Cecembia calidifontis: one gene and its partners. The protein of the gene in region 3 interacts with the protein of the main gene of each other region in a pairwise test. Links are inferred from orthologs where the notes say so. Each region holds a gene or a part of one and is shown on either strand. Other genes may lie near its edges.

What was found.
Region 1: the proteins of BC751_RS06345 (region 3) and ftsA interact in binary tests that used the Escherichia coli proteins (3 or more experiments, as listed by UniProt). The link is inferred for Cecembia calidifontis from one-to-one orthologs.
Region 2: the proteins of BC751_RS06345 (region 3) and ftsZ interact in binary tests that used the Escherichia coli proteins (3 or more experiments, as listed by UniProt). The link is inferred for Cecembia calidifontis from one-to-one orthologs.

What each region holds. Positions count from the first base shown.
Region 1 is NZ_SGXG01000001.1:199,244-202,177, reverse strand. It holds ftsA (cell division protein FtsA), read left to right. Parts: upstream 1-776; coding sequence 777-2,093; downstream 2,094-2,934. Other genes in the region: ftsZ (cell division protein FtsZ), read left to right, coding at 2,196-2,934; BC751_RS00890 (cell division protein FtsQ/DivIB), read left to right, coding at 10-765; murC (UDP-N-acetylmuramate--L-alanine ligase), read left to right, coding at 1-26. UniProt on the Escherichia coli protein: Essential cell division protein that assists in the assembly of the Z ring. May serve as the principal membrane anchor for the Z ring.
Region 2 is NZ_SGXG01000001.1:196,055-200,637, forward strand. What follows is about bases 1,601-4,583. They hold ftsZ (cell division protein FtsZ), read right to left. Parts: upstream 3,929-4,583; coding sequence 2,273-3,928; downstream 1,601-2,272. Other genes in these bases: BC751_RS00870 (purine-nucleoside phosphorylase), read right to left, coding at 1,601-1,624; BC751_RS00875 (NADPH-dependent FMN reductase), read left to right, coding at 1,746-2,270; ftsA (cell division protein FtsA), read right to left, coding at 4,031-4,583. Outside these bases: BC751_RS00865 (purine-nucleoside phosphorylase), read right to left, coding at 1-666; more of BC751_RS00870, read right to left, coding at 788-1,600. UniProt on the Escherichia coli protein: Essential cell division protein that forms a contractile ring structure (Z ring) at the future cell division site. The regulation of the ring assembly controls the timing and the location of cell division.
Region 3 is NZ_SGXG01000001.1:1,459,535-1,467,136, reverse strand. Bases 4,736-7,602 are described here. They hold BC751_RS06345 (rod shape-determining protein), read right to left. Parts: upstream 6,750-7,602; coding sequence 5,721-6,749; downstream 4,736-5,720. Other genes in these bases: nusA (transcription termination factor NusA), read left to right, coding at 7,444-7,602; BC751_RS06340 (ribosome maturation factor RimP), read left to right, coding at 6,968-7,438; mreC (rod shape-determining protein MreC), read right to left, coding at 4,892-5,713; BC751_RS06355 (rod shape-determining protein MreD), read right to left, coding at 4,736-4,888. Also shown: BC751_RS06375 (2Fe-2S iron-sulfur cluster-binding protein), read right to left, coding at 1-120; BC751_RS06370 (hypothetical protein), read left to right, coding at 165-1,283; rod shape-determining protein RodA, read right to left, coding at 1,286-2,560; mrdA (penicillin-binding protein 2), read right to left, coding at 2,566-4,365; more of BC751_RS06355, read right to left, coding at 4,367-4,735. UniProt on the Escherichia coli protein: Forms membrane-associated dynamic filaments that are essential for cell shape determination. Acts by regulating cell wall synthesis and cell elongation, and thus cell shape.

The DNA of each region.
Region 1 (2,934 bases), 1.3 Mb from region 3 along the record:
TGAAGCAACATGAAAATCAGATTTAGAAAAGGCTTTTTGTTATTTGTGCTCTTGCTGATTCTGGTGGTTTTCATCGGATTTATCGAGAAGAAAAGTGCGGGAAGAAGGCTTGCCGGAGTAGAAGTATATGTAAAAAGTGTGAGCGATGTGTATTTCGTGGACGAAAAGGATGTCCTCCAGACTTTGAAGGCTGAATTTCCCCTTTTGGAACAGGGAACGGCTCTGGCTGAGATCAACCTGTACAATATAGAAAGAAAGGTGGAAAGTCATCCATTTGTCAAAAAAGCGGAAGTATTCTCTGATCAGAAGGGTAATATCAAAGTGGAAATTGAACAGCACATACCGGTCGCCAGAATCAGTAGACCAAGGGCAGCAGATGGATATGTGTCCACAGAGGGAATCATCCTTCCCACTTCCAGTAAATATACCTCCAGGGTCTTGATTCTGTATGGAAATTATGCGGAAAGCTTATTGAATAAGCAAAATCTGGAGGAAGATGCTCCCGAAATGATGGAATTGATCCGGTTTATCCACAAGGATCCATTTTGGAGGGCACAGATCACAGAACTGGAAATACCCAGGAAAGGGGATATTAGACTCCATCAACAAGTAGGCAAGCAGGTGATCGAATTTGGGGATGCCAGTGATATAGAGGAGAAATTTAAAAAAATCAACCTCTTTTATGAGGAAATACTTCCCAAAAAAGGATGGAATACATACAGCAGAGTAAACATAAAATATAAAGGCCAGATTGTTTGTGAATAATTGATGATGCTATGGAAAACGACAAATTTATTGTAGGACTTGACATTGGTACGACCAAAATCTGTGCGGTGGTTGGCCGCAAGAATGAATTTGGAAAACTTGAAGTTTTGGGTATGGGTAAGGCAGTTTCCGATGGGGTAATCCGCGGAATTGTCACCAATATAGACAAGACTGTCAATGCTATTCAAAAGGCTGTGGCAGATGCTTCAGATATGGCAGAAGTGGACATTGCCAATGTGATTGTGGGTATTGCAGGACAGCACATCAAAAGCACCGTACAGCATGGCTCTATCATCAGAAAGTCCAATCAAGATGAAATCACCATCGAAGATGTGAGACGTCTGGCCAATGATATGGAAAACATTGTCGTACCTCCGGGAAATACCATCATCCATGTCATGCCACAGGATTATACCGTAGACTATGAAGATGGCATCAAGGATCCCGTTGGAATGTCAGGATCTAAACTAGAGGCAGATTTCCATATCATCACTGCACAGACCACTGCCATCAATAATATCAACAGATGTGTTAAAAGGGCAAACCTGGTTTCCAAGGACCTTATACTTGAGCCTTTGGCAAGTTCCTTATCTGTCCTAAGTGAAGAAGACAAAGAAGCGGGCGTATGCCTTGTGGATATTGGGGGTGGCACAACGGATATCGCCATATTTTATGATAATATCATACGTCATACAGCAGTAATTCCTTTGGGGGGCAACATCATCACCTCCGATATCAAAGAAGGCTGCATGGTACTGCACAATCAGGCCGAGTTGCTTAAAACCAAGTTCGGTAAGGCCATTGCCGAAGAAGCCAACCCCAATGAAATCGTCTCCATACCTGGATTGAGAAATAGGCCGCCTAAAGAAATTTCCATCAAAAACCTCGCAGCCATCATTCAGGCAAGGATGGAAGAGATCATCGAGCATGTACAAAATGAACTGGTTGCCAGTGGTCACTATAAAAAATTAGCCGGAGGTATAGTCCTTACCGGCGGTGGTGCTTTGCTTTCAGGAGTAGCCCAGCTATTTGAATACATGACCGGGTTGGATACCCGTATCGGCTATCCCAATGAGCACTTGGGCAAGTGCAAGATTGATGAAATCAAGAGTCCAATGTATGCTACTTCGGTAGGATTGGTGCTTGCCGGATTCAAGTCCTTTGACGAAAGGGAAGAGACCTATAGAAAGCGTTATGAAATTGAGGTGGTTGCCAGACCGGAACAAAGGCTGAAGACCAATGAGCTGGCATCCAATATTTTCACCAAAATGAGGATAAAATTGAAGGATATCATCACCAGTGATATCCAGGAAGATAATAATTACTAGGGCTTATCATACCGGGGAGATGATGGGCTTTGCCTATCATTTCCCTTCTTACTGATTTTGAACTACTATTCATTCACCAACATATTTTAAACGTCAGATAACATGAAAGATTACCAGTTCGATTTACCCAAGAACCACAAGTCAATTATCAAGGTGATTGGTGTGGGGGGAGGTGGTTCCAATGCCGTGAACCATATGTACAACATGGGCATCAAGGATGTAGAGTTTGTGGTTGTCAATACCGATGCCCAGGCATTGAAAAGCAGCCCGGTTCCTTTAAAGCTCCAGCTCGGTGCCAACCTTACTGAAGGTCTGGGTGCCGGCGCAAATCCTGAAAAAGGAAGAAGTGCGGCCCTCGAGAGCAAAGAAGATATTAGGACTTTATTGTCCGACAATACCAAAATGGTATTTATCACTGCCGGAATGGGAGGTGGTACCGGTACAGGTGCAGCTCCTGTGATTGCTAAAATTGCCAAGGATATGGATATCCTGACAGTGGGTATAGTGACTGCGCCATTTGTTTTCGAAGGAAGAAAGAAAATGCAAGCGGCCCAACAAGGAATTGAAGCCTTGAAGGAAAGCTGTGACACAGTATTGGTGATTTTGAACGACAAGTTGAGGGAAATTTATGGAAACCTGGCTATCCGTTCTGCTTTTGCCAAAGCTGATAATGTGTTGACTACAGCTGCAAAATCTATTGCCGAAATCATTACCGTACACCAGGATGTGAACGTGGATTTTGAAGATGTGAAGACGGTGATGAAGGATGCCGGTGCGGCTGTGATGGGTTCTGCCACGGAAGAAGGCGATGGAAGGGCTATCAGGGCAGCAGAGAAAGCCA
Region 2 (4,583 bases), 1.3 Mb from region 3 along the record:
CTTCATGCCCATCTGACAGGCGGCAATAATCTCCGGCACTGTACTCATCCCCACAGCATCTGCTCCGATGATCCGCATGTACCGGATTTCTGATTTGGTTTCTAATTTGGGACCCTGTACTCCCACATATACTCCTTTTCTCAAGGGTAAATCCCAATTTTGGGCCACTTCAACTGCCATTTGGGACCAGGACGGATCCATAGGTTCGGACATATCGGGAAATCTTGGCCCAAATTCATCAAGGTTCCTGCCCCTTAAGGGATTGTCAGGAAGTAAACTGATGAAATCCTCAATAAGCATGATATCCCCTGCCCCAAAATCAGGATTCAACCCTCCCGCAGCATTGGTCACAATTAACCTTTGTACTCCCAGCAAGCGTAGGACACGTAGAGGGAATATCACCTTTTCCATGGAATATCCTTCGTAATAATGGAAGCGGCCGTTCATGGCAACTACTTTTTTACCCTCCAAATACCCAAATACAAGTTCCCCGGAATGCCCTTCTACGGTAGAGACCGGAAAACCTGGTATTTGGCAATAAGGAATCCTATGGAGAACCTGTATCTCCTTGACCAAACCACCAAGTCCTGACCCCAGGATAATTCCCGTCTCAGGTGCAAAAGAGATTTTGTCTCTTAAATATTCCGCAGCTTCTTTTAGCATCATTCAAATTTGTACAAAATACAAGATACCCTCTTGTATGCATTCGTAATGGTAAATTGTGGAAAACTTAAGCCTTAAACCTTAGTCTATTAAACAATTTCGCTAAAACTTAACCAATACTCCCCTATACCAACTTGACCAATTCACGGATAATCAGACTCATTCTGGGTTCCGCTTTGGCTGCACCTGCTAATACTTCCTCTATCCGTACTTTTTTGATTTTTCCCGGATAGCATAGGTCGGTAATGGCAGAAATCGCAAACACAGGAAGATCCATATGCCTGGCCACAATCACTTCCGGAATAGTACTCATCCCTACGGCATCCCCTCCGATGATCCGGAGGTATTTATACTCTGCTTTGGTTTCCAGGTTGGGCCCCTGAACTCCAGCATACACCCCCTGATGTACCCTAAGCTGATGCGCTTCCCCAATTTTCATAGCACTTTCTACCAAGGAAAGGTCATAAGGCTCGGACATATCCGGAAACCTCACCCCAAACTCATTCAGGTTTTTGCCCCGGAGCGGGTTTTCAGGAAACAGATCGATATGGTCATGGATGACCATCAGGTCTCCCACTTCAAACTTGGGGTTAAGTCCTCCGGCAGCATTGGATACAAAAAGTTGTCTGATGCCCAACATTTTCATCACCCTTACAGGAAATGTTACCTCCTTCATGGAATAGCCTTCATAGTAATGAAACCTCCCTTGCATGGCTACCACGGATTTTCCCGAAAGTTTCCCTATGATCAGTTTCCCCTTGTGGCTCTCCACCGTGGAAACCGGGAAAAACGGGATTTCCTGATAAGGGATTTCTATCTGAATTTCTATATTGTGGATCAATTGCCCAAGGCCTGTTCCAAGGATAATCCCTACTTCCAAAGGGCAATCGAATTGTTGACGGATATACTCAAAAGCTTGTTTGATCTGATCGCTGTATGTCATATTGGGTTCTTCCTTCATGTCTCTCAAATTTTGCCCAAGGTAAGCAATAATGTTTTTTTGACCATAATTTTTGAACAAATAGGAAACTAATTGGCTTGTGAGTTTGTAATTAGCAACATACGATCTGAAACCCCTCTCTATGATCAAGATTATTGTAGGAACCAATAGAAAAAACTCCCTTTCCCTTGCCATAGCCCATCTTTATCAGGAAATATTGAAGCAAAAAGGTGCTGAATCAGAAATTTTGAACCTGATAGATTTGCCCCATGATTTTGTGTTTTCGGCTTTGTATGACCGGAATGGTAAAAATCCGAAATACAATGCCTTCCATGAAAAAGTAAAAACAGGTGACAAGTTTGTTTTTATCGTTCCGGAATACAACGGTTCATTTCCAGGTGTCCTCAAGGCTTTTATAGACGGCATGACCTATCCCAACTCCTTTAGGAACAAAAAGTGTGCTTTGGTGGGTATTTCTTCCGGAATAGGCGGGGGTGGCATCGCATTGAGCCACCTCACCGACATCTTCCATTACCTGGGGATGCATGTACTTGCCCTCAAAATTAAACTGGCTAAAATTGAGGAAAATATGTCAGATAACCTGCTCACCAACAGGCTGTACATGGAATTGCTTCAATCCCAGGCGGAAATGTTGATTAACTTTTGAAGTTAATCAACATTGTCATGCAAGAACCTATTGTTCTTCAAGAACTCATTTTCATCTGTCAGGTTGAACCTGGAAATGCTTCTTTCTGAGCTGTGCTGCACATCAGAAAGCTTGACCTGCTTACGGACAAAAGCGGGGACTTCCAATTTTTCCTTAAATTCTTCAGGGCTTTGGTTGTAAGACTTTAGGTTCTTGAGACGCTCAAAACGCTCATAAGCTTTCTGAATGGCTTTTTGTCTCAACTGCTCATAATAGTCGTTGCCATAATGTGCAGGCGCTTCTTCTTTTTTCTCTTCTGAAGGGAATACTGGTCTCTCTTCTCTCTCGGAAGGAAGTTCAAAAACCACTTTCTTGGTTTCGGAAGCTGCAGGTACAAACTCAAATTCGCTGGTCTCCGCTTCTTCCTCTTCAAGGTCGATTAATTTATTTACAGCCTCAGCTTTTCTCTCTTCGATCAGCGGCTGGTTAAAGTCATCGGATTTTTTTTCTTCATTGGCAGGAGTGAAAATAGGCTTCTGGAAAGTGAAGGTAAAAGTCTGACCTGCTCCTGCCAATGCGTCCTCATCCACTTTGGAAGTCTTGCCTGATTCCAGGTCAATCACTTTTTTTATTGATTCCTGCTCTTCGGTTGAAGACCTTTGTTCAATCTTTGTTTCAGTTTCTTTTGCCGGACTTACTTCACTCAGCTTTCCCATTTCAAAACCCGTAGCAATTACAGTCACCCGGATACCTTTACCGAGCTCCTGGTCAATTCCCTGACCGAAGATCACATCTGCATTGTCACCGGCCCTTTCCTGGATATATTCAGTGATTTCACTCAGTTCGTCCATGGACAACTCATCTTCCTCCCCGGACATGATGGAAAGCAGGATTTTCTGAGCGCCTTTGATATCTACGTTATTGAGCAAAGGAGAAGCAATGGCTTTCTCTGCTGCCCTGATAGCCCTTCCATCGCCTTCTTCCGTGGCAGAACCCATCACAGCCGCACCGGCATCCTTCATCACCGTCTTCACATCTTCAAAATCCACGTTCACATCCTGGTGTACGGTAATGATTTCGGCAATAGATTTTGCAGCTGTAGTCAACACATTATCAGCTTTGGCAAAAGCAGAACGGATAGCCAGGTTTCCATAAATTTCCCTCAACTTGTCGTTCAAAATCACCAATACTGTGTCACAGCTTTCCTTCAAGGCTTCAATTCCTTGTTGGGCCGCTTGCATTTTCTTTCTTCCTTCGAAAACAAATGGCGCAGTCACTATACCCACTGTCAGGATATCCATATCCTTGGCAATTTTAGCAATCACAGGAGCTGCACCTGTACCGGTACCACCTCCCATTCCGGCAGTGATAAATACCATTTTGGTATTGTCGGACAATAAAGTCCTAATATCTTCTTTGCTCTCGAGGGCCGCACTTCTTCCTTTTTCAGGATTTGCGCCGGCACCCAGACCTTCAGTAAGGTTGGCACCGAGCTGGAGCTTTAAAGGAACCGGGCTGCTTTTCAATGCCTGGGCATCGGTATTGACAACCACAAACTCTACATCCTTGATGCCCATGTTGTACATATGGTTCACGGCATTGGAACCACCTCCCCCCACACCAATCACCTTGATAATTGACTTGTGGTTCTTGGGTAAATCGAACTGGTAATCTTTCATGTTATCTGACGTTTAAAATATGTTGGTGAATGAATAGTAGTTCAAAATCAGTAAGAAGGGAAATGATAGGCAAAGCCCATCATCTCCCCGGTATGATAAGCCCTAGTAATTATTATCTTCCTGGATATCACTGGTGATGATATCCTTCAATTTTATCCTCATTTTGGTGAAAATATTGGATGCCAGCTCATTGGTCTTCAGCCTTTGTTCCGGTCTGGCAACCACCTCAATTTCATAACGCTTTCTATAGGTCTCTTCCCTTTCGTCAAAGGACTTGAATCCGGCAAGCACCAATCCTACCGAAGTAGCATACATTGGACTCTTGATTTCATCAATCTTGCACTTGCCCAAGTGCTCATTGGGATAGCCGATACGGGTATCCAACCCGGTCATGTATTCAAATAGCTGGGCTACTCCTGAAAGCAAAGCACCACCGCCGGTAAGGACTATACCTCCGGCTAATTTTTTATAGTGACCACTGGCAACCAGTTCATTTTGTACATGCTCGATGATCTCTTCCATCCTTGCCTGAATGATGGCTGCGAGGTTTTTGATGGAAATTTCTTTAGGCGGCCTATTTCTCAATCCAGGTATGGAGACGATTTCATTGGGGTTGGCTTCTTCGGCAATGGCCTTACCGAACTTGGTTTTAAGC
Region 3 (7,602 bases):
TTTTCCGCAAGCATGCATCCAGTCAATGTAGTTTTCATGGATTAATTCAATAACTTTACGGCCAGATTCCGATGAAATTATTTCGTGATTATTCAGATTTTCTATAATAATTTTGATCATGGTTTTCGTTGGAATACTGCAATACCTTTCTATTTCAATTCATTATGACCATCAACAACGCATACATTCAGGACTACGCTGATAAATTTACAGTCAAAATTTGTGATGCCTATTTTTCACAAAGGAAATACATGACAGGACCGGAAATGGTTCAGTTGACACCCAGTATCCAGGTCAATTTTTTCTCAATCAAGAGTTTGTTCGAAGCCTGGCAGCAGGAGTTGGAAAAGATGAAAAGCAATCCTTATTTTGACTACCGCGACAATGCCGTACACGAGGCACTCAGGGAATTTATGAATATCCTTTCCCGAAGCATCAAGGTCGAACGCAAAGATTTTGAACCCTTGCTGAAAAATGCAGTCGTGGAATCCATTCAATTGGCTTTGGACCCGGTGGCCTACTTTGAGAAGGAATTCGACAAAAAAGACCCTTCCCAGCTCAATGCTTACCTCAAGGAAAACAAAAAATACTTCAAGTGGCATACGGACCTGATCCAGAATATCATCGACCGGGCCGGACTAGCCCATACCAGGGAAGCATTCAAACAGGCATTGAACCAAAACTTCGAAAGGCTGAGCGATCAATTGGAGCCAGCTGAAAAATTACTGGAAACGCTTAATGCGGTATATCCATTAGAACTCCCCAAATTATTTGAAAATCCATCAGTGAATCAGGCTGTTGAAGCAAATACTCCTACACCTGAACCCCCTCTGACAGCTGAGGGACCCAAAGCGCAAACTACAAGCCAAGCTGCTGAACCTGAAAAGAAGCCTGAACCAGAAACAATAAAACAGTCCTCCAGCCCTTCCAGTTTACCAAGCGCTATTAATTACAAAATGGCCCCAATGGAAAATGCCTTGGATCCGCTACAGATCTGGTCAAAGTTTGAAGCTGAGGAATATTCCATCATGAAAGGTACCATCAAAGATCTGGCAGACAGCATTGGCATCAACCAGAAATTCATGTTCACCAAAGCCCTTTTTGACGGCAATCCTGACCTGCTTAGCCACGCGTTGAAATCCATCGACCAATGCGAAAGTTTTGCAGACGCCATCAATCTGCTCAATCAGCGCTATGTAGGGGAATTGAACTGGGACAAAAACTCGGATGAGGTCAATGAATTTTTGCAGCTCATCTTCCGCAAATTTGACCATAGAAATTAAGCTTATTTCATCCTTCCCAAAAGCTGAATCCTATGGGAGTCCAGTTTGATAAAAATAAAGAGCAAGATAGTAAATGACCATAGGGAAGAACCTCCGTAACTGAAAAAAGGAAGGGGTATTCCGACTACCGGAAACAGGCCTATGGTCATGGCTATGTTGATCATAAAATGGAAAAGCAGGATGGAAATTACACTATAGCCATAGACCCTGGAAAACCTGTTTTTTTGTCTTTCCGCCAAAAACACCAAGCGGATCAACAAAGCACAGAAAAGGAAGATCACGACCAGGGACCCTACCCAGCCAAACTCCTCTCCCAGGGTACAGAAAATAAAATCAGTGTGCTGTTCGGGGACAAAATCAAACTTGGTCTGTGTGCCTTCCAGGTATCCTTTACCGGCAAATCCCCCAGATCCGATAGCAATTTTGGACTGGGTCACATTCCAGCCCACCCCCAGGGGATCAATGTCAGGATTAAAAAGAACCATGATCCGGTTTTGTTGGTGTTCAGGTAATTTGGAAACGACATAGTCCAAACTGTATGTGTATGCAATGGTCGCCAATCCCAAAATTGTAAAAGCCAGTATCCTGGAAAGTTTCTTTTTCCCTAATAAGATAAAAATCACTACCACGGCAACCACGCCGATGACGATATAGAGGTTATTTTCAATTCCCAAAGCCAGCAATGAAACAGCTATAAAGGCCAGACCCAGCACATAATAACGCTGTGGCATTCCCTCTCTATAAAGCATGATAAAAAACGCGGAATATACCATGGCAGTTCCTGTGTCCGGCTGAAGCATGATCAGCGCTACAGGAAGCATGATAATCAATAAAGCCTGCATTTGGTATTTGAACTGACTGAGGTCAAAACTCGGCCTTTCCATAAATTTAGCCAAAGCCAATGCGGTGGCAAATTTGGCAAATTCCGCAGGCTGTAGGCGGAAAGCACCAATTTCAAACCAGGCCCTTTGCCCATTGATTTCTTTTCCAAAAAATGGAGTGATCAAAAGGAACAGCAGAAAAATACCATAAAGGACTAAAGAAAGATTTTCGAAAAGCCGGTAGTCCGCTACCATGATGATGGTGATCAACAGCAAGGCCGTACCGATCCATACCAATTGCTTTCCGGAATTGATAGAAAAGTCGAAAATACTTTTGGCAGCTTGTTCGTCATAGACAGCCGCATAGATATTGAACCATCCCATGATGACCAATAGGGCATAGATGGTAATGGTGATCCAATCTATTTTATTGATGTATAAATCGTCCTCTCTCACTGCTATTACATAAATTTTCCTGCAAGCACATACTCTTCCAAGGCAGGTCGGGTAATCTCACCCCTTAAGTATTTTTCAATCATCAAGCTGGCAGTACTAGCAGCTGCCCTACCTCCCCAGCCTGCATTTTCCACATACACGGCGATAGCAATCTTTGGATCCTCCTTAGGGGCAAAGGCAATGAATACGGAATGGTCTTCTCCCTGTGGGTTTTGGGCAGTCCCCGTCTTACCGGCAATGGTGATGTCCTTGATCGCTGCCCTTGCGGCAGTACCATAGATGGCCTCTGCCATGGCATCCTGAATCAGGTCAAAGTGCTGGGCGTCCACTCCTACATCGATTCTTGTCCTGAACCTTTGGGGTATTTTATTGGGATCTCCATCCACTGCTTTGACCAGATGTGGGGGATAATAATATCCTTTATTGGCAAAGATGGCTGCCAAATTGGCCATTTGAAGCGGGGTTACGAGCATCTCTCCCTGTCCAATGGAGAGCGAATAAATGGTGGAATATTTCCACCTACCTGGCCCATAAATCCTATCATACAGGTTACTGGAAGGAATGGAGCCTCCCTTTTCATTGTAAAGGTCAATGCCCAAAGGCCCTCCAAGGCCAAATTTTACCACATATTCCCTCCAGGTGTTCAATCCAATTTCGGTATCCTTGAAGGTACTCCTGGAAACCTCCCTATTGATCATTGCCCTGTAGGCTTGATGGTAATAGGGGTTGCAGGAATACTTTACGGCTCCAAACAAATTCACTGGATTGGGATGGTTGTGGCAGGCTACCAAGGAACGGTTACATGAATAGGTGGTATTGGGACTCAATACGCCCATTTGCAAACCCACCAGCGACTGCACGATTTTGAAGATAGAACCGGGAGGGTACATAGCCATGATGGGCCGGTTGAAAAGCGGTTTGCTGTCATCTTGGTTCAACTGCATGTAATTGGCTCCAAACTTTGCGCCGGTAAGCATATTGGGATCATAGCTTGGCGCAGAAATCATGGCGAGAACTTCTCCTGTTTTAGGCTCAATGGCCACCACAGAACCTCGCTTGCCCGCCATCAGCATTTCCCCATATTGCTGCAATTCCAGATCAATGGTGGAGGTAAGGTTTTTACCTGCCACAGCAACTGTATCATATTCCCCGTTTTTAAATGGTCCTTTATCAACCCCCCTTACATTGACCATTCGGTATTTTACCCCTTTGACCCCTCTGAGTTCGGGCTCATAAAACCCCTCAATACCGCTCAACCCAACATAGTCCCCCTGCCTGTAATATTTAAGGGTGTCACGCTCCAACTGTCTTGCACTGATTTCCCCAATATAGCCCAAGGCATTGGCAGCACTTGGCTGAGGATAAGACCTAACCGCCCGGGTCATGACAAAAAGCCCCGGATAATCAATCAGGTAATCCTGAATCCTGGCAAATTCTGTGGTAGAAATCTGTTTTTTCAAGGGAGAGGGCTTTACAGCTGAGTATTTCCTTGCAGCTGTATATCCTTCTATCAGCTGCTCTTTACTTATCTGGAAAATTTCACAAAAACGTGCTGTATCCTTTACCGAAAACTCCCGGGGGATGACCATCAGATCAAAAATGGGATTGTTGTAAACCATGATTTTTCCGGTGCGGTCATAGACCAGTCCCCTGTAAGGGTGGTCCACTACCCGCTGTATGGCATTTCGCTCTGCCCTTCTCAAAAAAGTGTCATCCGCTACTTGTATCAAAAACAGTTTTGTAAGCAATACCACACCTACCAACACGATGGCGATGATAATGATTAACGGTCTTTGATCATTCATTTTATATACCCCTCCTTCTCCTGTAGAATAGTAATTGTACGACAATGCTCATTACGAATACAAAAATAGTACTTGCAATAATCTTTTGAACCACGGGAAAGAACAAATTGGTTCCCAAACTGTCTACATAAAAAAACAAAATGTGATGGACCAGAATTAAGGGGATACTGTAAGTAACAAACCATCCCAGTCCCATATTCAACATAGAGGGCTGAAGGTTTTCATCATATCCTCCCGTAGGGGTCAGAATATCCAACCAAAAATTCCTGAAAAAGGCTATGGCTACCAGGCAAAGGGTATGCATCCCCATGGTATCGTAAAAAAAATCTACGATAAGGCCTAATATAAAAGCAATAAGCATCAAGGGAATGGTTTTCATTTCAACAGGGAGCAACAGCACATACAACACATATAAAAAGCAAAAAGCGACACCGAAAATCACCATGTTTTTGAGCATCAGCACCTGCACTAAAAAATAGAGCAAGAAACTACCGGCCAATAAAAAAACCTTCCTGCTGTTCATGCTTTATTTATTTTCCACGTTCAAGTTCTCCAGTTCTTCTGCCAGCTTATTTTCTACCAAATAAACATAAGATATTTTGGTGAAATCTGTTGATAACTGCACGGTAATATCAAGGTAATTGGTTTCAGGCCCTGGCTTCACTTCAATAACCGTACCGATAGGAATACCTTCCGGAAAAACAGCATTATAGCCAGAAGTCACGACTTTATCCCCTACTTTCACCTGAACATGCCTTGGCACGTAGAGCATTTTAGCCTTTTGGGGATCCACACCATCCCATTTCGTAGACCCAAAAACTTCCGTAGAAGCAATCTTAGAGGAAACCAACAATTCTGTATGCAAGAGGGAAATCACTGTTGCAAAGTTCTTGGTCACCCCTTTTACCCTTCCTACCACACCTTCTTCATTGAATACCCCCATACCCTCGTGGATTCCATGTTTTGACCCTTTGTTGATGGTCAGGTAATTCTGGGAAAGATTGATGGAATTATTGATGACTTTGGCTCCTTTGAACTGGAAGGTAGCTTCCAGGGCACTGTCCAAGGGAATGTAAAGGCTATCTGCAGGCTTTCTATATCTTTCTAACTCTGCCAACAATTCGGCATTTTTTTCAACCAAAGCTTTGTTGACCGAAGCAAGAGAAAAATAATCGATGATATCCGCTTGGGTATCCAAAATACTGGCACTGATTTGGTTGGCACTATTAAAAAATACGGATCCCTGTTGGCTGTTGTTGGAAACAATCATCCATATGGCGATTGTTTCCAACAACACGAACAACAAGAATGCCCTTATTCTATATAGAAACAGTAATATCCTGTACATCCAAACATTAGGTCATCAAAACAGTCCTGAAATTCTGGATATTTTTCAGCGCAGTACCAGTTCCCCTTACCACAGCCCTTAAGGGATCTTCGGCAATGTGTATAGGAAGTTTGGTCTTTTGATGTAACCTTTTATCGAGTCCTTTGAGCAAGGCACCACCTCCTGTCAGGTGGATACCATTATCATAGATATCGGCCGATAATTCCGGGGGGGCAATTTCCAGGGCTTTCAAGACAGCTTCCTCTATTTTGGAAACAGACTTGTCCAAAGCAAAAGCAATTTCTGAGTAGGAAACCTTAATAACCTTCGGAATACCGGTCATCAAATCTCTACCTCTGATTTCATAATCTTCAGGTGCATCCTCGAGCTCCGTCAAAGCCGAACCAATGGCAATCTTCACCTTTTCCGCAGACCTTTCACCGATCAATAGGTTGTGCTGTCTTCTCATGTAATCCAGAATATCTTTGGTAAAAGTATCCCCTGCTACACGGATGGACTGATCCGCTACGATTCCAGAAAGGGCTATCAATGCAATTTCGGTAGTACCGCCCCCGATATCCACAATCATGGACCCCATCGGTTTTTCGATATCTATACCAATACCGATGGCAGCAGCGATCGGTTCATAAATCATGTACACTTCTTTTGCTCCGGCATGTTCTGCTGAGTCCCTAACAGCTCTTTTCTCCACCTCCGTAATTCCGGAAGGGATACAGATAACCATACGGTGCGATTTAGGGAACATTCCCTTATTGTGGCCGGGGATCATTTTGATCATGCCCCTGATCATTTGCTCAGCAGCGTAGAAATCAGCAATCACCCCATCCTTCAATGGACGGATGGTGCGGATGTTTTCATGCGTCTTTTCATGCATGTTCATAGCGTCCTTCCCTACAGCCAGCACCCTGTTTGTTGTCCTGTCGATGGCGATAATTGATGGCTCATCTACGACAATTTTATCTTTATGAATGATCAGCGTATTGGCTGTACCAAGGTCTATTGCAATGTCACTTGAAAAAAAATCGAATAATCCCATTATTTTTTTCTTGATTGATCTTCTTTATTTACCGTGAATTTTTAACTGTCGGTCCAGCATATTCAACGTGGGTGGGCAAAATTATTATCTAATTCCCAATTTATTACAACAATGTTGTTTTTTTTTATAATAATAATTTCATTATCTTTGCAGTGTATTATCCAAGCTATCGGGAGGGGACAAGAGTCCCCTCTTTCATTTATCAGCAGTGAAGGAGTATGAACTTAAAACAAAACATTGAGGAAATTGTAAACAAGCATTTGCCGGATGAATCCCATTTTATTGTGGACATCCAAGTAATTGAAAAGGGCAATAAACCTCAAGTTAAAATCTTGATAGACGCTGATTCGGGCCTGAGCATTGACAGTTGTGCCAAGGTAAGCAGGTCGGTAGGTGAGGAAATTGAAGCCAAAAATTTAATGCCTGAGGCCTATGTGCTGGAGGTGTCTTCCCCTGGTTTGGATTATCCGCTAGCTTCCAGGAGACAGTACGCCAAAAATGTGGGACGAAAGCTGAGGGTGACCCTGTTGGAGGGTAAAGAAATCGAAGGGGAGCTTATGGCTGTCGAGCAGACAGAAATAAAGTTAAAAATCAAGGTAAAGGAAAAAGGCAAAAAAGCAGCAGAGCAAGAAATCTCCGTGCCGCTTGACCAGATAAAAAAATCAATTGTGTTAGTCTCTTTTAAATAAAAAAAATGGATGCTAAAGTTCTAATAGAATCATTTGCAGAGTTTGCAAAGTCTAAAAATGTGGATCGTCCTACCATGATCCGTATTCTGGAAGATGTATTTAGAGCGATGATTCGCAAGAAATATGAGACAGATGAAAACTTTGATGTCACCATCAACGCTGAC